DNA from 3 places in the Arthrobacter sp. 05T420 genome. Region 3 is predicted to be linked to each of the others. Evidence: riboswitches for the same ligand, from Rfam matches in the RefSeq annotation. Region 3 holds a riboswitch; each other region holds the start of a gene.
What was found. Region 3 has a riboswitch for cyclic di-AMP ahead of AC1DEM_RS14535 (NlpC/P60 family protein). Riboswitches for the same ligand answer to the same signal wherever they lie in the genome.

Region 1 (6,984 bases), on a different contig from region 3:
GGCTGGAACGGAACCGGCTCCGGGATGCTGACCGCTCATGGTGTTTCTCCTTAGGGTGCGGATCGGTGTTCACCCCAGACTGCTGAGCGATCCTGTGCCACGGCTGTGCGGGCCGACAGCCGCGCCTGTGACGTTCGGGCAGGACGGGAAAACCGGATTGCGCGTAGCCGCTGCACCTTCTACAGCCCCCGAAGCGCATCCAGCTCGCTAGGCTGGGATTCACAGGTGCCGCACAGGGTCCCCAAAGCCCCGCCTAACCGGCAGATCGGAGAGTTGTCCCATGGCCACTTCGCACTCCATGACTAACAACCTGCCCCAGCTGACGCATCCAAACGGCTCCCCCATCCGTGCGCTGGTGGTAGACGACGAGCCCAGCCTCTCCGAGCTCATGAGCATGGGCCTGCGAATGGCCGGCTGGTCCGTGGCTGTCGCGGAAGACGGGCCCGGAGCCGTCCGGCTTGCCAAGGAGTTCCGCCCCGACGTGCTGGTGCTGGACGTGATGCTCCCCGGGTTCGATGGCGTCGAACTGCTCAGCAGGATCCGCGCGTTCGCGCCGGAGGTTCCGGCGCTGTTCCTCACGGCCAAGGATGCCGTCCAAGACCGCATTACCGGCCTCGCGGCCGGCGGCGATGACTACGTCACCAAGCCGTTCAGCATGGAAGAGGTGCTGCTGCGCCTGCACCGGCTGGTCCAGCGCTCAGGCGTGGCCGCGATGGACACCGCCGAACTCGTGGTGGGGGACCTTGTGCTCAATGTCGACACCCGCGAAGTCACCAGGGCCGGCGAGGAGCTGCATCTGACCGCCACGCAGTTCGAGCTGCTGCGCTACCTCATGGAAAACCCCAAACGGGTCATCAGCAAGGCCCAGATCCTGGACCGCGTCTGGGACTACGACTTCGGCGGCCAGGCGAACATCGTGGAACTCTACATTTCTTACCTCCGCAAGAAGGTGGACGTCAACCATGCGCCCATGATCCACACGGTGCGCGGCGCCGGCTACGTCCTGAAGCCGGCGGACTGATCCGTGCCCACGCTTTCCGGCATGACCCGCGTCCCCGGACGCGACTGGCGCAACCCGTCCACGTGGCATTTGCGCACCCGCCTGGTCCTCGTCGCCATGGCGCTGCTTGTGGCCATCTGCGGCGCCGTGGGGCTGTTCAGCTATGCCTCCATGGACCTGTTCCTCACCCGACAGCTCGATGACCAGCTCAGCAATGCCTCCCGCCGCTCGAACGACTTCGGCCGTCCCGTGTCCGGCAACCCGTCCGGCCGCCCCGACCCCCTCGAAGCCAGGGGGCAGGGCGTCGGGACGCTGAACGCCCGCATCGAGGACGGTGAGGTCAGTAGAGCCGGCTTCCTGGCCGGGGACGCCACTCGCAAGAGCCTCTCCCCCGACGACAACGCGGCCCTCCTGGCGCTCACCCCGAACGGTGTGCCCGTGGACCGGACCCTCTCGGCCGGCGCGTACCGGCTCACCGCCGTGCGGGCACCCTATGGCGACGTGATTGTCACCGGACTTCCGCTGGCAGAAAAGGACAGCACCCTGACCTCGTTGGTCTGGACCATGGTGGTGGTCTCCGCCGGCGGACTCGTGCTGATCGGTCTTGCCGGTACGGCCCTGATCCGGCGGACCATGAAGCCGCTGGAACAGCTCTCCGAAGTGGCCACCAATGTCTCCCGCCTCCCGCTGGACGCTGGCGAGGTGGCGCTCGGAGTGCGCGTCCCGGCGTCTGCGGCCCATCGCGGAACAGAGGTGGGCAGCGTGGGCTACGCGCTGAACAAGATGCTGGACAACGTCTCCAACGCTCTCGAGGCGCGGCAGGAGAGCGAGATGAAGGTGCGGCAGTTCGTCGCCGACGCCTCGCACGAACTCCGCACCCCGCTGACAGCCATCCGCGGTTACACGGAGCTGATGCGGATGACCGAGCATTTCACCCCCGACGGCGAGAGATCCCTCGCCCGAGTGCAAAGCCAGTCCGAGCGGATGACCACCCTGGTGGAGGACCTGCTGTTGCTGGCGCGCCTGGACGAGGGACAGCCGCTCAAGATCTCCGACGTCGATCTCACGCAGCTGGCCATCGAGACGGTGAGCGACGAGAAAGTCATGGCCCCGGACCGCATCTGGCAGCTGGAACTTCCGGCGGAGCCCGTGGTGGTGCGCGGTGACGCGTCCCAGCTGCATCAGGTCCTCGCCAACCTCCTGTCCAATGCACGCAAACACACGGCTCCCGGCACCAAGGTGGTCACGGGTGTCATGCGTTCGGCTGACGGAAGCGCCGTGGTCACCGTGACGGACAACGGCAACGGCATCGCCCCGGAATTCGTTGGGCGGGTCTTCGCCCGCTTCGCACGGGCCGACGCCGCGCGGACCAATCCCGCAGCCAGCGCCGCAGCTAACCCTGTGGCCGCGACGGCGGGGGCCCGGTCCGGGGCCGCCGCAGGCTCGGTTTCCGGCACGGTTTCTGGTGCCGTTTCTGGTGCTGTTTCTGGTGCCGCTGGCGTTCCGGCCACCGGAAGCCGCCGTCCGGGCACGGCGACTTCCGCGCCGACCTCCGAGGGAACGAGCGGGTTGGGTTTGTCCATTGTCCAGTCGATCGTGGAGGCCCACGGAGGGACCGTCGAAGTCACGTCCCGGCCGGGCCGCACGGAGTTCGCCGTGCGGCTGCCCGCGGCGCCGCCGTCGGTGTAGCCAACCACGCGAACCGCAGTTCGGTCGCCGCCGGGGTTCCGGCGCAAGCCGACACCCCGCCACTGTGACTCCTGTTACCAAAATGTGACTTAAGCGCCGGGGTCCTGTAGCGTCTTAGGAGTGCGCTGCCATTGGTGCCGCATATCCGGATGGACGCCAAACTCTGCCGCTTCCCGGATTCCGCTAGACCAGGCAGAGGCGGGGGACCCAGAGTTCCCGGGCATTCTGCATTTCATGCGCCCTCGGGGTGAAGCCGACACGTGATGTTCCGTGCGGCCGGATGACCTCATCCGAACCCGACAGCTAACTTCGCCGGCGTTGAGAGGCCATCATCATGACTGAATTCCAGGTACAGCCGCGCCCTGACGGCGATTCCCATTCCAGCTCCACCAAGTCGCGCCACCGCGCCGAACCGGCCACGCAGGCATCCGCCCTGTCCAGGCTGGCCACAGGACTCGGCATCACAGGCCGCCGCGCCGCCGTCATCACCGCCGCCTGCGCCATGCTGGTGGGGGGCGGCGCCGCCGCCCAGGCGGCAGAGCCGGGCGCCCACACGGCAAAGGTTGGGAGCCAAACGGCCACGAGCGCCGACCCGCTGGCCAAGCTCAACTTCGAACGAGTCGAGGTCGCTGCGCCCACGGCGACAGTAGACAACAGCGTGGCAGCCAAGGCCCCGGCGGCTAAGCCCGCCAAAGCCCCCGCAGCGGCTCCCGCCAAGGCCCCGGCTCCTGCGGCCGCTCCCGCCAAGGCGCCCGCACCCGCCAAGGCCCCGGCTCCTGCGGCCGCTCCCGCCAAGGCCCCCGCACCCGCCAAGGCCCCGGTCGCCATCGACGACCCCGCCGGCGCCCAGGCCTACGCCGCGGCCCAGCTGGGCAGCTATGGCTGGGCACCTAACGAGATGCAGTGCCTGCAGAAGCTCTGGACCAAGGAATCGGACTGGAAGACGACTGCCACCAACGCCAGCAGCGGCGCCTACGGCGTGGTCCAGTCCCTGCCCGCCTCGAAGATGGCGAGCGCCGGCGCCGACTACAGGACCAACTACCGAACCCAGATCAACTGGGGCCTGAATTACGTCAAGGAACGCTACGGCTCCCCCTGCGGCGCCCTGAACTTCCACTACGCGCACAACTGGTACTAAACCGGCAGTAGCGGCCCACCAAAGGAGGCCCCGGATCCACAGGCGGGTTCTAGCGGTCGTTGCAACACCCAGACATTTGGGAGTTGCAACGACCGTGGTTCGTTAAAGCGGGGATTCATCCCGGCCCGTGCGGTATGGGCAGGATCAGAAGAAGGCGTTTTTCGAGGTGTTTGACCGTTTGGGGAGCACGACGGCGGCCGCTAGGGATCTCGGTTTCAATGCCGCGACATGTGCCGGCTGGGTCCGCCTGGCGGGGCTGAGGAGCCGCGGGAATGGGAACTGATCCGGGACCTGTCCGCGGCCGGTTCTTCCATGAGCGCGATCGCGCAGGCGATGGGACGGGCGCCCTCGACCAGCAGCCGGGAACTGGGCCGCAACAGCGATCCCCGTTTCGGTTACCTGCCCCACGGCGCACAGCGGCAAGCCGCTGCCCGCCGGGCACGTCCCAAAACGGCCAAACTGGTGGCCGACCCGGCGCTGCGGGAGTCCCTCCTGCCCAGATGCGGAATCGATGCAATGCTGAGAAATCCCTGAGCCAACGGCTGCCGTGCGTCGCGGCGATTGGTAGGTGCTGAAGGAGCTTCGAGAGACGTGGAAGTCCCCGCCAGCCACCGTGCCGAGGAGGGCGACACCGAGGTTTCAGGCGGCCGGGACCGGACGCCGGCGGGATTGCACGAGGGACACGAGATGTCCGGCCGCACGCCGGTTGAGGGGAGCGTGCGGCCGGAGCCTGTGGATCGACGGCCGAGGCGGGGTCGGCCTCTCGGGACCTTCTACAAATGTCCCGCCTCGCGCTGAGAAAAGGCTGAGAGCTGCCTCTCGCAGCGAAGGGCCGGAGAACTGCCTGCAAAAGCTCATGTCCGTGAGCTCAGGGAACTCGCGGCTGCCGGAGATGGCCTGGTCCCCTAACCCGGTCACTCACCGGGACACTTTGTGGAGCTCCGCCGCCGCTGAAACTGCCGGGCAATGCCGGGCGGCGTCGTAGCTGTTGGCCCGGTGGCTGGGCTCAGGTGCAGATGCCCTTGACTTCACTCGCAGGGAGTTGGGCGGATCGCCCGGAACGGGGTGGCCGAGTCGGGCCGGCAGGGTCTCCCTGCCGGAAGTACAGCCCAAAGCACTTTTCTCCCGCCTTCCGAGCGCCGCAGGACCGACGTGCCCCATGATGGAGGCATGCGAAGGGCAACCGGCTGGCTGACGGCAGCCGTCATCATCACGCTCATCTTCGGAAGCTCCTATGCCGCGTTCCAGCAGCTCGGCCGCCGCGCAGCCAATGCCGCGCCAGCAGCCGCCGCAGCTGCAAAGGCCCAGCTGATCGGTCCGGAGACGCTGATGGCGCCGCGGCTGGAACTGACGCCAGACAGCGGGGTGTTCGTCATCGTGTACGGGTCGGATAACAAACCGGAGTCGGGGACTGTCACCCTTCATGGCTCACTTCCTGACCTTCCCGCCGGCGTCCTCCAGACGGCCCGGGACTCCGGCTCTGACGCAGTGACGTGGCAGCCGGAACCGGGCCTGCGGATGGCGGTCGTCGCCCGGCCGGCGGCGGGCAAGGTCATCGTCGCCGGCCAGTCGCTGGCCCCCTACGAGGATCGGGATCGGATCGTTCTGACCGTATTGGCGGCCGGTTGGCTGGGCAGCCTCGGCGTCCTCGCCGCAGGGTACGCCTCGACCGGGTTTTTCCAGCGGCGCCGTCCACTCCCGCTGTCATGATCAGACGGTGAGCAACGCTCGCAGTCGTGGCCAGCATTGCCCGCGGCCATCCTTCCGGCGTCACCGGTGGCGTCACCCGGTACTGCTGGTGGACATCACCCAGGCAAGACTGCGTTAGGAGCCGGGCGTGGTTCCCCGAGCCAGCACGGGCTGGGATGGGCAGGGAGGCCTGGCGGCCGCCAAAACGATCAACCCACTGCAGCGCCTCCTCTGCGTCCCGGTCTCCGTGCTGGGCATCGCCAGTCCCGGCCGAAGGCGGAGGAAGAGAAGAACCGCTTCGGACTCGACGTCTACAACGCCAGGGTCTAGGACGAACGAGTAACTGAACAAAGGGCCTGCCCCGGCTTTTGTTGACTCGGGTCTTAGTCTGCTGTGAGCGCGGTCCCGTTGATTGTTTTTAGACTCGCTTGGCGTGAGTTTCGCCAGCCGTCTTTGCCCTACCCCTGGCCGCGGCCCCTTGCGGACCAGTCAAACGTCGCGTGCCGGACAGCAACCTGTTGTTCACGACCGCGCCCCGGGTGGTTCATTACCGGGAAGTAACGTGGCGATCTCTTGATACGACCCAACCCCTTTGAGAGGCTCCCGAATGAGCACGACTCGCACCCGAGGCATCCTCACCGCTGCCGCAGCAATCGTCCTGGCCGCGTCCGCAGTCAGCGCCACCGCAGCAGCCCAGGCCGCCGGTGACAACGCCGCTGCCGGCAACCACGGTGACAGGAACACGGCGCTGGCCGACGCCTTCAACGGCGTTGACCGGAACACGAACTGGCAGCAGACATCCAAGCTGAAACTCAACTTCCCTACGTTCCACACAGAGGGAATCGCCTACAGCAAGGACCACATCTTCCTCTCAGCCGTTCAGATCATCGAACCGACCGTTAAGTTCCCGACGCCGCAGAACGGGTTCGACCGCACCCCTGGCAAGGGCGTCGGCCACCTCTTTGTCATGGACAAGGCCGGCAACCTGCAAAAGGACATCGTTCTGGGCGAGGGCGACATGTACCACCCGGGCGGCATCGACTTCGACGGCACCAACGTCTGGATCCCCGTGGCCCAGTACCGGCCCGACAGCAGCGCCATCATCTACCGAGTCGATGCGAACACCCTCGACGTGCACAAGCAGTTCCAGGTGAAGGACCACTTCGGCGGCATTGTGATGGACAAGCAGACAGGCCACCTGGTCGGCAACACCTGGGGTTCACGCCGCTTCGCGGAATGGGACCTGCAGGGCAAGCAGCTCTCGACCTGGGAGAACCCGAACTACTTCATCGACTACCAGGACTGCCAGTACGTACCCAGCTCCAGAATGCTCTGCAGCGGGATCACCAACCTCCCGCAGACCGCGGCCGCCGGCACGGGTGCCACCTACGAACTCGGCGGCATGGCGATGATCGACCTCAAGTCCCGCACGGTGATCCGCGACCACACGCCGGGACTCCGCCGTGCG
Region 2 (6,984 bases), on a different contig from region 3:
CCGTCACCTCCCGCTGTATTCCGGACCAGCCGTCCGGCGTCTACAACCAGGCGTCGCTCGATTCTGCAGCACCCAAGGTAGTCCAGCTGGCCCGGGAAATGGCCGGTGACGCCGACGCCCTGATTATCAGCTGCGCGTCCGACCCCGGGCTGGCCGGCGCCCGGGCTGCCGTGGACATCCCCGTCATCGGGGCAGGCTCCGCAGCCGCGGCCGCCGCACTGACCTTTGGTGGACGGATTGGGGTCCTTGGACTCGGCGCCCACGTACCGGGTCCGATCTCGGAAGCGCTAGGGGAGCGCATGCTGCTTATTGATGGGGAGGGGCGGGTCGAAACGCCCGACGCGTTCCTCATGCCTGCCGGGATCTTCGATGCCCTCGCCGCGGCGCACATGCTGGTTGACGCCGGCGCCGACGTGATCGTCCAGGCCAGCACCGGCCTGAGCAGCATCGGCATGGCGGACGTGCTCCGCCGTCGGCTCGGGGTTCCGGTCATCGACGCCGTGACGGCGGCCGGCTCCATGCTCGTCTCCGCGGTGGTGGCCCGGGAACTTCAGGAGGTTTGAGTCCCGCCGCCGGTGGCTGAGCGCCACCGGTCAACGACAAGACAGCCCCGCGCCCTGTTGGGCCGCGGGGCTGTGGGGTGCTGAGCCGGTCCTACTTGTAGACGCGGACCCAGTCGACCTGCATCTGCGAAGGTTTGGTGGCCGACCCGTCAGGGAACCAATCCAGCTGCAACGTCTGATGCATGCCCACGGAGGGCATGTGCGCGCGGTTCGTGTCGGAGAAGGTCTTCACGCCGTCGATGTAGCCCGTGATTCCGGTCGGAGTCCATTCCACGGCGTAGTTGTGCCACTGGGTTGTGTCGATCGTCTTGGCCGCCGTGGTTTGGAAGCTCGAGCCGCCGCAGGCGTAGTGCAGGAAGAATTTGATCTGCGTGGTGTTGGTGCTGCCCTCGGCGTAGTCGATCTCGGCGCAGTTGGGGGAGGTGTTGTTGTTGGGCCACAGGATCAACACGGGGTGGTACTTCGGGTCCCGGGCGCTGGTCCGCATGCGCGTCTCCCATTTGCCGTACTTCTGCTGTGCAAATTTTGCCGACATGCCGCCCGTAGTGCCGGCCGAGTTGCCGCTGACCGTGGCCACGCCATTGGCGACCGACCATGCCTGCGGGCTCCGCACACCCTTGCCGGCATGTCCGGTTCCCTTGAAGACGCTCCACTTGGTGGAGTCGGGGGCGCCGGCCTTGGAGAATTCGTCGCCTGCAACAACCGCACCCCAGCGCCGGGCGGTGGCGGCTTGCGACCCGCCGCCGGGCGCGGCGACGGCGGCCTTGGCCGCGGCGGGCGCGGCGGCCGGCGTCGAGCCCGTAGTGGCTGCCGCTTGTGCGGCGCCCGATGCTGGCGCGGCGCTGGGCGTGGAGGAAGGTGCGACGGCGGCTGCCGGTGCCGCTTCGACCCTGGGATCCGCCGTTGCAGCGGCGGTGCCGCCGACGGGTTTGGGTGCAGTGGGCTTCGCCGTCTTAGCCGCTGCGGCCGCTGCTGACGTGGAAGCCGCGGCAGGGCGCAGGGCCTGGGTGGCCGCTGCTGACGTGGAAGCCGCGGCAGGCCGCGGGGCCTGGGTGGCGCCGGAGGGTGCTGCCGCGCCGTCCGTGGGAGCGACGCTGCAACCGGTCAGGGTCAGTGCGCCCAAGCTCAACGCAATCGCTATTTTGTGGAACTGCGGTGTCATGAAGCGTGGTGGCTTCGACTCTGCGTGATTGAACTGTGCGTGATTGAACTGTGCGTGTTTGGACGGTGTTTTCTGGAACAACGGACCCCTCCGGGCTTTGTGGCGGGCGCTCACTACCGTCGCTGCCAGGGCGGCGAGTACGGGAAGCAACATCGGGCCCCTGCTGCCAGAGCATGGGCGAGCAGGCGCCGAACGGCGCAACCGGGCCCTGAGAAGGGGCGGTCCGGGGCCCTGCATTCGGGCCAGGCCTTCGCGGCCGGTGGCCTACGTTACCGGAACGTTACCTTGACCCGCAAACCTTCCGGGAAGGGTTCACGGCATTTTCCGGCGCCCAGGCGAAAGAATGGACGGGTGAGTGATGCTGGCAAATTCATCGACCTCTCGCTGCAGCGGGAAAGTTCCTGGCGCCGTGCGGACGGGCTGGCTTCGCGGCTGGAGATGGAGCCAGGAGGCAACGGCCTCCGGTTCTACGGCACGTCCATGGGTGCCGTGCGCGGGACCGTCCGGGACGCCGGCCGCCGCTATCCCGGGCTGTCACACGATGAAATCACTGCGCTGAGTTCCGAACTGTGGGGCTCGAAACCGGGGACAATGCCGGTTTTCGAGCGCAGGCAGGCCGCGGTGATCCTGCTACAGGCCAATGTGAAGCTGCTGACCAACTCCGACCTCACCCGGCTGGAGGGCTTCATCCGGGAGGCGCACGTGCGGGAGCTCGTGGATCCGCTCGCCGTCGACGTTGTCGGCCCGTTGGTGGGCGGGCTTGACCTTTTGGCCAGGGTGCGGGCTGACAGCGTGCTGGACCGGTGGATGCGCGAGCCCGATGCCTGGCTGCGCCGGGCCGCGCTGCTTTCGCCGCTGCAGGCTCTGCGCGCAGGTACGGGGGACTGGGACAGATTTGTCCGCCACGCCAATGCTGTGCTGGGCGAGCCTCAAGGGCCGTTCGACTCCCACGCCGACCTCCACGCCGACGCCGACCTCCACGCCGAGGGCGACGGCGCTGTGGTCCGGGATGCGGTTTCCCGCGTCCTGGCCGAGATGGCTAAGACAAGGCCGGAGCTGCAATTCACCGCCGCTGGAGAGTGACGACTCGAGTGCTGGCGCCAGCCCGGCCCGGCCCGGCCCGGCCCGGACCGTGTTCTGACTTGCGGACCTTCGGGCTTCCCGTCGTCCGGACTTTCAGACTTTCGGATCTCCCGGACCGCCGGGATCACCCGGTCCGACGGCGCTGCCGGCATCGCCGGATCTGCCGCCGGCATTTGCGGGCAGCGCGAATGTCCTCGCCGCCCGCGAGCCGGCGACGGCGCTCGCGGCTATGGTGACCAGCGCGCCGACCAGCAGGGCCGCAGCCTCGCCCGGGAGCAGGACCTGCAGCTGAGTGCCGATGCTCGCCGCCGCCACCGGCACGCCCAGTTGGGCCGCCGACAACACCCCGAGTGGCAACGGAAGCCCCAGGAACGCCAGGCCGGCGTGCGTCAGCAGGGTCCCGGCTCCGAGGGCCAGTCCGAGGGCAATCATCTCCGGATGCCCGGCAAGGTCTTTGAGTGTCAGTGACGCGCCCAGCCACACGAAGAACACCGGGCCAAGGAAGCCGTCACTGAGGGCGAACAGTTGCCGGGCCAGGCGCCTCGGTTCGCCGACGGCGGCCACCACCAGGCCGAATGAAAACCCTGCCAACATCACGGACACATTGCTCCACGTCGCGACTGCGGCCAAGGCGAAGAGGACGGCCAGTTGGCTCCTCAGCTCCAGGGCAAACTTGCGGCTTTCCGAGAGTCGGTGCATGCGCCCGTTGATTCCCCTGCGATCGAGCCAGCGCAGGACGAAGTAGAGCACCACCGCGCAGCCGGTCACTGCGAGCACGCCCAGTGCCGCGCGGCCTGCGTGGGGCGGGTCCACGAGGAGCGGCAACGCCACAATGCAGGCTAAGTCGGCGATGGCCACCTGCGCGGTCATGGCGATGACATGGGGTCCGCCGAGGCGCAGGGAATCGATGATCGGAAGGACCAAGGCGGCCGACGAGGACGCCAGCAGCACTGCGTAGAGGGGAGCATGTCCAGTTCCGAAGAGCAGGCCGATGCCGGTGGCGACCGCCACCGCTGCCGCTGCGGCCGCAATGGCCCGGCGGGAGCCATGGCCAAGGGCGGAGCGGATCTGCGGATCCCTCACGGGAACATGGGTTCCGGCCACAAACATCATCAGCGCGAATCCGATGTTGGCCAGCAGGGTAAACGTCGGGTCTGTGGGGTCCACGAGGGCCAGGCCTGAACGTCCGATCGCGATGCCGGCCAGCAGTTCGCCCAGCACCACCGGCAGCCGCCAGCGCACCGGCAGAGCCAGCAGGGGGCCAGCGAGGGCGACGACGGCAATCAGCGCCAGGGACAGGAATGTCACGGCTCGCCGCTGCTCTCCTGCGCCGGGCCTGACCGCCGCTCCACCACCGCGTAGGCCTTGCCGTCCAGGAAGGACCAGTCGTTGACAACCATGTACCCGAGCGCATCCACCCGATCATTGAGGACGTGCTCGTCGAAGCCGCCGTCGCGCGGTTCCGCGTCCCACGTCGTCACGCGGACGTCCTGGCCGTCCAGGATCAGCAGCTCGGTGTTGACGTCGAAATCTTCCTGGGGCTGAGTGCTCAGCTGGCAGATGGCGACACAGTGGCTGTTCATTTCGGGCCTCCGCTCAGGCGTGGTGCTGGTGGCATCATCCTACGTTCGGATGCGGCGCCGCCCCATGGGCAATTGCGGGACCGTACTGTGGCCGCCGTTACCTGAATGTGACATTTACATCCGGTTCGGGTTACGGTGGATAGGCGCCTGTTGTCTCCGATACGGGCGCTCCCCAGCCGATTGCCTAACTCTGCCGCGGCCCGGGGATAACTCGCATCAACTACCGGCAGAGACGGGGAAACCACATTTGGCCTGCTGATGACGCAGGTCTTGGGGTGAAGCCGCACAGTGCCCGCAGTGACGGGCCCGGGAGTGCGGCCGGGTGACTCCCATCCGAATCCGACAGCTCACCTCGCAGGCACTGGGAGAGGCTACACTCATGTCTTCAATCAATACTTTTGCGCGCCATGCCGCCGTCTTCGCCGCCGCATCCGGCCTGGTCCTCACCAGCGGAATGGCAGCCAACGCAGCTGCAGCACCTGCGCAGCGCGACTCCGCTCCGGCGTCCAAAGTGGACGTCAACGCGCTGGTCAGTGCGCCCGTCAACGCTGATTCAAGCGTCAAAATCAGCTTTGACCGCCCGGCGGTAGCTACCGTCGCAGCACCGGTGATCGAAAAGCCCGTTGCCGTGGCGACGGCTCCCGCCGCAGCCCCCGCCGCAGCCCACGCCGTTGCCCCTGCTGCAGCGCCTGCAGCAGCACCGGCCGCAGCACCCAAGGCAACCATCAAGGTGCAGTCCGCTCCGGCCGCAGGGCATGCCGCGGCGCCGGCTGCCGGCGGACGCAACGCCATCATGCTCTCGGCCGCCTACAGCCAGGTGGGCATCACCCAGGACTGCACCGCCATGGTGGAAAAGGCCCTTGGCGCCGCGGGCAAGCCCGTCGGTGACATCGGTCCCCGGGCCTTCCTTGGCCTCGGAACCGTCGTTTCGACCCCGAAGCCCGGCGACATGGTGGTCCAGTCCGGTCACGTTGGCATCTACGCCGGCAACGGCCAGGTGGTCAGTGGCGGGATGAACGGGAAGAACCAGACGATGGTCCACCCGCTGTCCTGGCTGACCGCGACCGGCGGCGTGACCTTCGTCCGCGCCTAAGCCGCACGGCCCCTTCCAGGGCTATACAGTCCGGAAAGACCGGCGATCGATTCCCTTGGGGGCAAATCGATCGCCGGTCTTTTCTGTGCATATGGTTCTCAGGGATTCACGCGCCCGGCCAACGGAAGCGTCAATTTCATGACCGTGCCCTCGGCACCCGTCGCGGCCACCTCGACGGTCCCCCCGGCAGCGACGGCGATCTCCCGGACCAAGGCCAGGCCGATCCCAAAGCTCCGCTGTCCCTGTGAACCGTCAGTGCTGGCGGTCCGCACGAAGCGGTCAAAGATTCGGGCCTGATCGACGCCGGTGATGCCGGTCCCGGTGTCCGCCACCGTGATGACGGCGCGGCTCTGCTCGATCGACGTCGTGATGGACACGCGGCCGCCCTCAGGGGTGTGGGCAAGGGCGTTGTCCGCCAGGGCCAGTACGGCACGGCGCAGTGCATTCTTCTCGATCCGGGCCAGCGGCCGGGCATCGGCCACGAAATCCAGGCGCACTCTGCGCTGGTCCGCGACCTGCTGGAGGCTCCCTGCGACGCTGGCGGCGGCGTCGGCAAGGTCGGCAGGCGGTGCGGAGCGGTCCGGGGCTTCCGTGGTTGCTGCGAGGAGGAGTTCGTTGACAATCCCGGTCAGCGTTGCTGCGTCCTCTCGGATCCTGGCAAGGTCTTGGCCTTGCCTGGAGCCGGGCACGGTGTTGCGCTGGGCAAGCTGGATCCTGGTGTCCAGGATGGTTAAGGGTGTGCGCAATTCGTGGCTCGCATCCTGGACGAAGCGCCGTTGCCTGGCCAGGGCATCACCGAGGGGGCGGATGGCGCTGCGCGCGCTGAGCCACCCGACGATGCCGGCCAGCAAGATTCCCGCCACCCCGGCGATGACCATGGCTTCGAGCACATCTTTGGAATCCAAGTATGCGTAGGCCATCCCGGCCGCCGCAGAGCCTGGCACTTCGGGATGGGCCAGTTGATTCAGGAGGTAAAGCGCCGTGGCGGCGAGCAGCCCGATGACCATGACCGCGCACGCGCCGCTGATCCGCAACGCGACCTTGAGCGAGGCCTTGCGCAGGATGGAGTAGTCCGGATTTCCGCCGGTTCCGCCGTTACTCATCAGCCTCGCCGATCTGGTAGCCGAGGCCGTGCACCGTGCGGATGACGGCCTTGGAGATCTTCCGGCGCAGGTGGTGAACATACGTATCGATCACGCCGGGCTGATCCGAGGCGTGGAAGTACGCCGTGAGGAGTTCGTCCCGGGTGAAGACGCGGTCCGGTTCTGCGGCCAGGGCTGCGAGTAGTTGGCCTTCTTTCGCCGTCAGCGACACCGTCTGCCCGTAGACGGAGCGGACTGTGCGCTGCGTCGGATCCAGTTCCCAGTTCCCGATCATCACCCGTGCCGGGGCCGGAGAAGTGAAGGTGCGCGTCAGTGCGCGCAGGCGTGCTGCCAGTTCGCCGGCGTCGAACGGCTTGGTCACGTAATCGTTGGCGCCGGCGTCCAGGCCCCTGACCTT
Region 3 (6,984 bases):
GGTCTGGAATCCTCCCGGATACCCCCAATGCGGACGCGTCATCCCAGGTGTCAACATCATCTGTGGAACCGGGGGGAACGCGAACTTCCCGCACGTCCAGCCTAGCAAGAAGGGCGAAGACGGACGCGTTTTCCAGGCCGCTCCTGCCCGCGGCGTCCGCGACGCAACGTTGTAGCACGGCCGTGCCATAAAACCCTGCGAGTGGTTGCTTCCGGCCGTCGGTCGAGACGGCCATGACCCCGTCGCTGCCTTCCCGTTCTGGCGCCCGTTCCGGCGCCCGTTCCGGCGCGACTGCGGCAGAGGCGGCCAGCGGTTCGCCCAGTGCTGCGGCCAGGGCGCGGACCGCCTCGGCCGAGCGCGGCATGTCACAGGCAAGAACCAGGGTGAACGGTGACGGTGCGGCTGCTTGGTCCCCGCCGGCCTGGTGGGCGGCCAGCGCGGCCAGGCCCGCGGCGATGGCCGCGGCGGGCCCCGCGAAGGGCGGGTCTTCCCTGCAGGTCAGCACGCCTTCGGGCAGGTCGCCGGGGTCGGGCCCGACGACGACGATGCGTCCCGCAGCGCCCGCGGCGCGCAGTGACCGCTCAAGGAGGGTTGCGCCGTCGTAGATCAGCCCGGATTTGGGCACGCCGCCCAGGCGGGAGGACCGCCCCCCGGCGAGAATGATGGCATCGAATTCCACCGGTTCAGCCTAGCGCGGCGGCCGCTGCCGGCGAATGAGGCGTGGCGGGCCCCTCAGACGTTCAGGCGGCAGTACGGGCAACACAGTTCAGGGAGCTGGGTCAGGGAACAACTGTTCAGGCAGCTGATTCAGGCAGCAGGAACGGATCCCAGGCCGGCGTCGGCTTCTCGAGTTCTTTGATCTGCCAGATGGCGCCCTTGGGTGGGCCCGGAACAAACCCAAGCTTCCAGCCCATCTCCGCTGGCGTGTGGTCGCTCTTGGCGTTGTTGCACCGCAGGCACGCCGCCACCAGGTTCTCCCAGGAATCGGCCCCGCCCCGGGATTTTGGCTGGACGTGGTCGATGGTGTGGGCAGCCTTGCCGCAGTAGGCGCAGCGGTGGGCATCGCGTCGGAGCACACCGCGACGGCTCACCGTTGTCATGGTGTTGTATCTCGGCCGGATGTAGCGGTTGAGCAGGATCACGGACGGGCGGCCCAGAATGTCCTGGGGTCCGACAACGGGGTCGTCCCCTTCGGCCACCACGCTGGCCTTTCCGGTGAGGACAAGGACGAGCGCCCGGCGGAAGGTGATGACCGCCAGGGGTTCATATCCAGCATTCAGAACGAGAGTGCGCATCCGCATACCTCTTCACGGCCGCACCCGCCAGCGGCACGAGGGCCGGCTGCCCTCTGCATGGTCGGGCTATGGATCGATTACACAAGAGTAAACACTCGGGTGCCGGATCACCGAATATTTTTTCGTCGGTGATGTCCTCAGCGCGGAAAGTTCACTGCACGGCAACGCAAAAGACCCCCGCCAACAGGCGGGGGTCTTTCGAAGGTGCTGCGGGTCTTACTTAGCCGCCGACGCGGATGAAGACCGGGCCGGAGCCGACGTTTACGCTGTACAGCGCGGTGGTGCCGCCGTTCCAGCCGCCGTGGACTGCCATGCCGTTGCCGACGTAAACCGCGATGTGAGCCATGCCCACGCCGCCGTTCTGGTAGTAGGCGAGGTCGCCCGGGCGTGCCTCGGCAGCGCTGACGGTGCGGCCGAGGGACAGGTAGCCTGCCGGCCAGCCGTGGTAGTGGATGCCGGCCGCGGCCAGGGCGTTGGTGGCGAGGGCGGTGCAGTCCTGCGCCACGCCGAGCTGTGCGTAGGCAGCGGCAGCGATGGTCGCGCCGGCGCCGCTTCCGATGCCGGCGGGAGCCTGGGCAGCGACGCCGCCGCTGACGCCCAGCGCGGTGCCACCGGCGCGGGTGGCAGTGGAGTCCTGGACCTTCACGACGGGCTTGGGAGCCTCGACGACCGGAGCCGGCGACGTGGTCACAGCGGGCTTCTCGTAGGAGATCGCGATGGTGGACGCGGCCGAGATGGTGGCCGGAGCAGCGGACTGGACTTCCAGGGCCGAAGCGGAGGTGGATTCGCGCTGAACATTGGTCTCAGCAGCGTTGGCTGCGATTCCGCTGGTCAGAACCAGACCGGAGGCTGCGGCGATGACCGCGGCCTGACGGCCCATGCCGCCGGCGTTGTCGCCGACAGCCTTGGCAATAACAGCCAGCGAGTTGGTCTTGGTGACCTCGGCGCGGTGCCGTGCAACGGTTGCACGAGTAGTCATTAAGTTCTCTCTTTCGTGATCCTTGGACCGCGCGCTTTCGGGCACGGTTTGAGGACGCTCCGGCATCTTGGGGGTACGCCGGATCGCCCCGAAATGGGTTACTTAGCGAAGGGTGTACTGCGAAGACGCGCCAAAAGCGGAAACTGCATGCGGTCCGGACTCGGTAGAGATTGAGCCTGCGGAACGTGATCCAATCCGGGCGCCGACAAGGGCGGCACGTGATGTGGATTCCAGCGGGCTCGAAAGAACCTCGCCGGTGCGCATGCGCGCAGAATTGTGGCGTGAAGACACGAAAGTAGCCTCTCCCAATGCCTACGAGGTGAGCTGTCGGATTCGGATGGGAGTCACCCGGCCGCGCTGCTTCCTGGGAAGCTTTGCGACTTAACCCCAAGGCCTTCTTTCGAAGGCCAAAATTGGTTCCCCCGCCCCTGCCAGACGATGTAATGCGAACGGACCTTGAGCGGTGGCAGAGCTAGGCAATCCACTCAAGAGCGCCAACTTCGGAAAAGTTGGCGTGCTTCAAACCCTACAGGAGTCCGGGCCCAATGTCACATTCAGATCACGGCGTGTCACAAGCACTTGAGAGCGGCCCATCGTCTATTTAGAGCCAGCCGAGGGGGTCAACGACTTCGCCGTTGACCATCACTTCAAAGTGGAGGTGGCAGCCCGTGGAGGCGCCGGTGGTCCCGCTCATCGCGATGACGTCACCGCGCGACACCTTCTGGCCGACCTTGACCGAGGCCGAGGACAGGTGGTTGTACGTGGTCTCCAGGCCGTTGCCGTGGTCAATGACCACCCGGTTTCCACCGCCGAAGGGATGCCATCCGTTGAACGTCACAGTGCCGCTGGCAGCCGCATGGACCGCCGTGCCGCACTGGGCAGCGAAATCCTGGCCGCGGTGGAACTCCCCCGCGCCCCCGGTGATCGGGCTGACACGGTAGCCGAAGGGCGAAGCCGTGACCAGATGATCCAGCGGCGCGCCAAGGGTGCCTGCCGAAGCCGCGCGAGTGATACTGCCCACAGACTGGGCGCTGAGCAGCTGCTTTAGCTTCCCATCCGGATCGCCCTTGGTGGTGACGGCGGTCCGGCTGAAGTCGACCTTTGCGGCCGCGGCGGCCGTGACATCGGGCTGCACGGCAGCGGACAGAGCGCCGGATCCGGCGGTGTTGGAGGCCATCACCGGGCTCGTGACGGGGACCGTCACCGTAAGAACCAGACCGGTTGCGGCCAGGGCAATACCGGCCTTCTGGCCGACCCCGCTGGCCGAGGCAAACTCCGTTACCTGGCGGAACGGACTGCGCCGGCGACGCCGTTCATCGCGGTGCGCGTCGCGCGGGCGTTCGGCCATATGCTCGACGACGGGACGCGGCTCCGGAGCGGGACCGGTCGCGCGGCGACGGCCCCTGGCGGTCTGGGTGGTCAAGAACGGTTCCTCTCTGGAGAGCCTGCGAAGTTAGCTGTCGGATTCGGGTCAGAGAGATCAAAGACCCGGTCCGCCGTTGCAAGCAGCCAGGCACAGGGGCATCCCAGGGGATCCTTCGGTGGAAGCTGCTTGCCGCTGACGGACTTCACCCCAAGGCTGCTGAAGTAGCAGCCGAAAGTGGTTCCCCCGCCCCTGCCAGGAGATGGTTCCGCGACTGATCCGCTGGCAGGGCTCGGCTTCGGATCAGGTAACGCTTTGGTATCGGTACTGGCCACTAACTATAGGCGATTAAGCCGCCCGGTAATAAATCCGTAATCGCAATTGTGCAGAACTCATGGGTCGTCCCATGACCGACGAGTTATTGCTGGTCAGGCCACAGTTACGAAGACGTGCGCGGCAACCTCGGGCGGCAGCTCCAGTGCGCCCTCGATATCGGGGACGCGGACCGAGATGTACTCCCCCACCCGCTCCAGCGAGAGAAGGGCACCGGGGCGGATTCCACCCTCGTCGAGCTGGGTAAGAAGCTCCGGCTCCACCTGGATCGGTTCCGCGAGCCGGTTGACCGTGATCCGCGAACCAGCACCGTAGCCGGCCATGGCCTCCAGCAGGTTCACGGCCCTATCCGTGGGAGCACCATTGGGCACACCACCAAGATCCGCAAGCCCCGGAATGGGGTTTCCGTAGGGCGAAACGGTCGGGTGGTCGAGCATCTCGAAGATTCTGCGCTCGACGCGTTCGCTCATGACATGCTCCCAGCGGCACGCTTCCTCATGGACGTAGGCCCAGTCGAGTCCGATCACGTCCGCGAGCAGGCGCTCCGCAAGGCGGTGCTTGCGCATGACGCCGATTGCGCGTTTCCGCCCTGTTTCGGTCAGTTCAAGATGCCGGTCGCCCGAAACAACCACAAGCCCGTCACGTTCCATGCGGCCGATGGTCTGGGAAACAGTGGGGCCGGAGTGGCGAAGCCGTTCTGCGATGCGGGCGCGGAGGGCAACGATGTTTTCTTCTTCAAGTTCCAGAATGGTCCGAAGATACATCTCCGTGGTATCGATCAGATCCGTCATTCAGCTCAGCTCCTCGAGCGCAGTCCTAGCGTCATTCCCACCGTACCGCGTGCGGGCTGCATGCAGGATGCGCCCTGGCGAGAACCGCGTACGTTCGCATGCCAGCCTAGCCTATTTTGAATTACTCCGGATAATATTTCGTTCGGACCGGGGCTGCCCTCCCGGTGCCGCAGTCCGGCCGTTTCCGGGCGTCTCAATGACAGGACTATGACAGGGCTATTTCCGAATCGCAGTGGGCTGTCAGGCAGAATAAAACAGGAAGAATGAAAAGGGGTGTCCGTTGTAGCCATCCCTGCCAGGCCACCTCTCAGCCACGCCACGAACCAGCCGAATATTGGAGCCACTGTGAGCAACACCAGCATCACGATCCCCGCCAACCTCCTGCCCAAGGACGGACGGTTCGGCGCCGGTCCGTCCAAGGTCCGACCGGAACAGCTGGACGCCCTCGCCGCATCGGCGAAGCTGCTGGGGACTTCGCACCGCCAGGCACCGGTAAAGAACCTGGTCGGCTCGGTACGCAGCGGCCTCAGCGAATTCTTCCGCGCGCCCGAAGGGTACGAAGTGGTGCTCGGCGTGGGCGGATCCACCGCGTTCTGGGACATTGCCAGCTTCGGACTCGTGGAGAACAGGGCGCAGCACCTGTCCTTTGGTGAGTTCGGCTCAAAATTTGCCTCCGCCACCAACAAGGCGCCATTCCTCGCAGAGTCCTCCATCATCAAGGCCGAACCCGGCACCCGCCCCTCCCCCCGGGCGGAGGCCGGCGTCGACGTCTATGCGTGGCCGCAGAACGAAACCTCAACCGGCGTGGCGGCCCCCGTCCAGCGCGTGGCGGGCGCTGACGAGGGCTCGCTGGTGCTGGTCGACGCGACATCGGCCGCGGGAGGGCTGGACGTGGACGTGGCGGAGTCCGATGTGTACTACTTTGCGCCGCAGAAGAACTTCGCGTCCGACGGCGGCCTGTGGCTTGGCCTATTCTCCCCCGCGGCGCTTGAGCGGGCGGCCCGGATCAAGGCAGGCAGCCGCTGGATCCCCGACTTCCTGGACCTCCAGACGGCGATCGACAACTCCCGGCTGAACCAGACCTACAACACCCCGGCGCTGGCCACCCTGGTGACCCTGGATGCCCAGGTGCAGTGGCTCAACGCCAACGGCGGCCTGGACTTCGCAGCCGGCCGCACCGCGGATTCCGCCGGCCGCATCTACCGCTGGGCCGAGGCGTCCGGCTACGCCACGCCGTTCGTGGCCAAGGCCGAGGACCGGTCCAACGTGATCGCCACGATCGACTTCGACGAATCGATCGATGCCTCGGCCATCGCCAAGGTGCTGCGCGCAAACGGCGTCGTCGACACCGAGCCGTACCGCAAGCTGGGCCGCAACCAACTGCGCATCGCCACCTTTGTGGCGATCGAGCCGGACGATGTCTCGGCGCTGCTCGAGTGCATCGATTTCGTCGTGGCGGAACTGAAGAAGTAGCCTCCGCGTCCGGCGGCGTCCTCACGGCCTATCAAAACGTAGGCTGTGGCGGCGCCGCCGTCGTTTTCAGGCACGTCCGGCCGGCGGCCCACCCTGCGGCCCGGCCTGCCGGGAACCCGGGCTGGCGGCGCCGGTCCCGCTTTCGACGCGAAGGTACCGCAGCCCGTGTGCTCGGCGGTTGAAGTGGATCCGCAGGTGCTTGGCCCGGATGATCCACACCAGCCCGATCAGGGCCGCCAGCAGACCGGATCCCGCCGCAACCGCCATGGACCAGCGGGGGCCGGCGGTGTTTGCCACCCAGCCGACCAGCGGCGCCCCAATGGGGGTTCCGCCCATGAATATTGCCATATAGAGCGCCATCACCCGGCCCCGCATCGCGGGGTCCGTGGTGGTCTGGACGTACGCGTTGGCGCTCGTCATCATGGTGATCGCGAACAGCCCCACGGGCACCAGTGCGACGCCGTACCAGAAGTAGTTTGGGGCCATTGCGGCGATGCCCGAGGTCACGCCGAAAGCCCCCGCCGCCCCGAAGATGAACCGCATCCGTGGCTTGCCGCGGCCGGCGGACAACAGCGCGCCGGCGACCGAACCGATGGCCATGATGGAATTCATCAGGCCGAAGGCCCCGGCGTCGAGGCCGAATTCCGTACCCACCATGGCCGCGATAAACAGGGCGAAATTCAGCCCCAGGGTTCCCACGATGAAGATCGCCACGAGCACCACGATGAGGTCCGGGCGGAACCGGACGTA

Region 1: it holds a riboswitch for cyclic di-AMP, as region 3 does, so the genes downstream of both, AC1DEM_RS10275 (aggregation-promoting factor C-terminal-like domain-containing protein) here and AC1DEM_RS14535 (NlpC/P60 family protein) in region 3, are expected to answer to the same signal.
Region 2: it holds a riboswitch for cyclic di-AMP, as region 3 does, so the genes downstream of both, AC1DEM_RS18085 (hypothetical protein) here and AC1DEM_RS14535 (NlpC/P60 family protein) in region 3, are expected to answer to the same signal.

The regions. Positions count from the first base shown of each region.
Region 1 covers NZ_JBFTLG010000009.1:17,769-24,752, forward strand. Annotated here, with positions in the region: gene AC1DEM_RS10260 (hypothetical protein) at 1-39, opposite strand, end outside; gene AC1DEM_RS10265 (response regulator transcription factor) at 281-1,021, shown strand; gene AC1DEM_RS10270 (sensor histidine kinase) at 1,043-2,689, shown strand; cyclic di-AMP (ydaO/yuaA leader) riboswitch at 2,861-3,019, shown strand; gene AC1DEM_RS10275 (aggregation-promoting factor C-terminal-like domain-containing protein) at 3,024-3,827, shown strand; gene AC1DEM_RS10280 (helix-turn-helix domain-containing protein) at 4,056-4,361, shown strand; gene AC1DEM_RS10285 (hypothetical protein) at 4,998-5,537, shown strand; partial or broken gene AC1DEM_RS10290 (DUF6454 family protein) at 6,124-6,984, shown strand, end outside.
Region 2 covers NZ_JBFTLG010000020.1:2,470-9,453, forward strand. Annotated here, with positions in the region: gene AC1DEM_RS18060 (aspartate/glutamate racemase family protein) at 1-563, shown strand, start outside; gene AC1DEM_RS18065 (glycoside hydrolase family 16 protein) at 655-1,725, opposite strand; gene AC1DEM_RS18070 (DNA alkylation repair protein) at 2,077-2,808, shown strand; gene AC1DEM_RS18075 (cation:proton antiporter) at 2,902-4,116, opposite strand; gene AC1DEM_RS18080 (hypothetical protein) at 4,113-4,391, opposite strand; cyclic di-AMP (ydaO/yuaA leader) riboswitch at 4,573-4,762, shown strand; gene AC1DEM_RS18085 (hypothetical protein) at 4,771-5,484, shown strand; gene AC1DEM_RS18090 (sensor histidine kinase) at 5,583-6,587, opposite strand; gene AC1DEM_RS18095 (response regulator transcription factor) at 6,580-6,984, opposite strand, start outside.
Region 3 covers NZ_JBFTLG010000014.1:91,915-98,898, forward strand. Annotated here, with positions in the region: gene mobA (molybdenum cofactor guanylyltransferase) at 1-679, opposite strand, end outside; gene AC1DEM_RS14530 (HNH endonuclease) at 795-1,295, opposite strand; gene AC1DEM_RS14535 (NlpC/P60 family protein) at 1,516-2,274, opposite strand; cyclic di-AMP (ydaO/yuaA leader) riboswitch at 2,570-2,739, opposite strand; gene AC1DEM_RS14540 (M23 family metallopeptidase) at 2,876-3,697, opposite strand; cyclic di-AMP (ydaO/yuaA leader) riboswitch at 3,702-3,915, opposite strand; gene AC1DEM_RS14545 (iron-dependent transcriptional repressor DtxR) at 4,066-4,761, opposite strand; gene serC (phosphoserine transaminase) at 5,107-6,234, shown strand; gene AC1DEM_RS14555 (MFS transporter) at 6,301-6,984, opposite strand, start outside.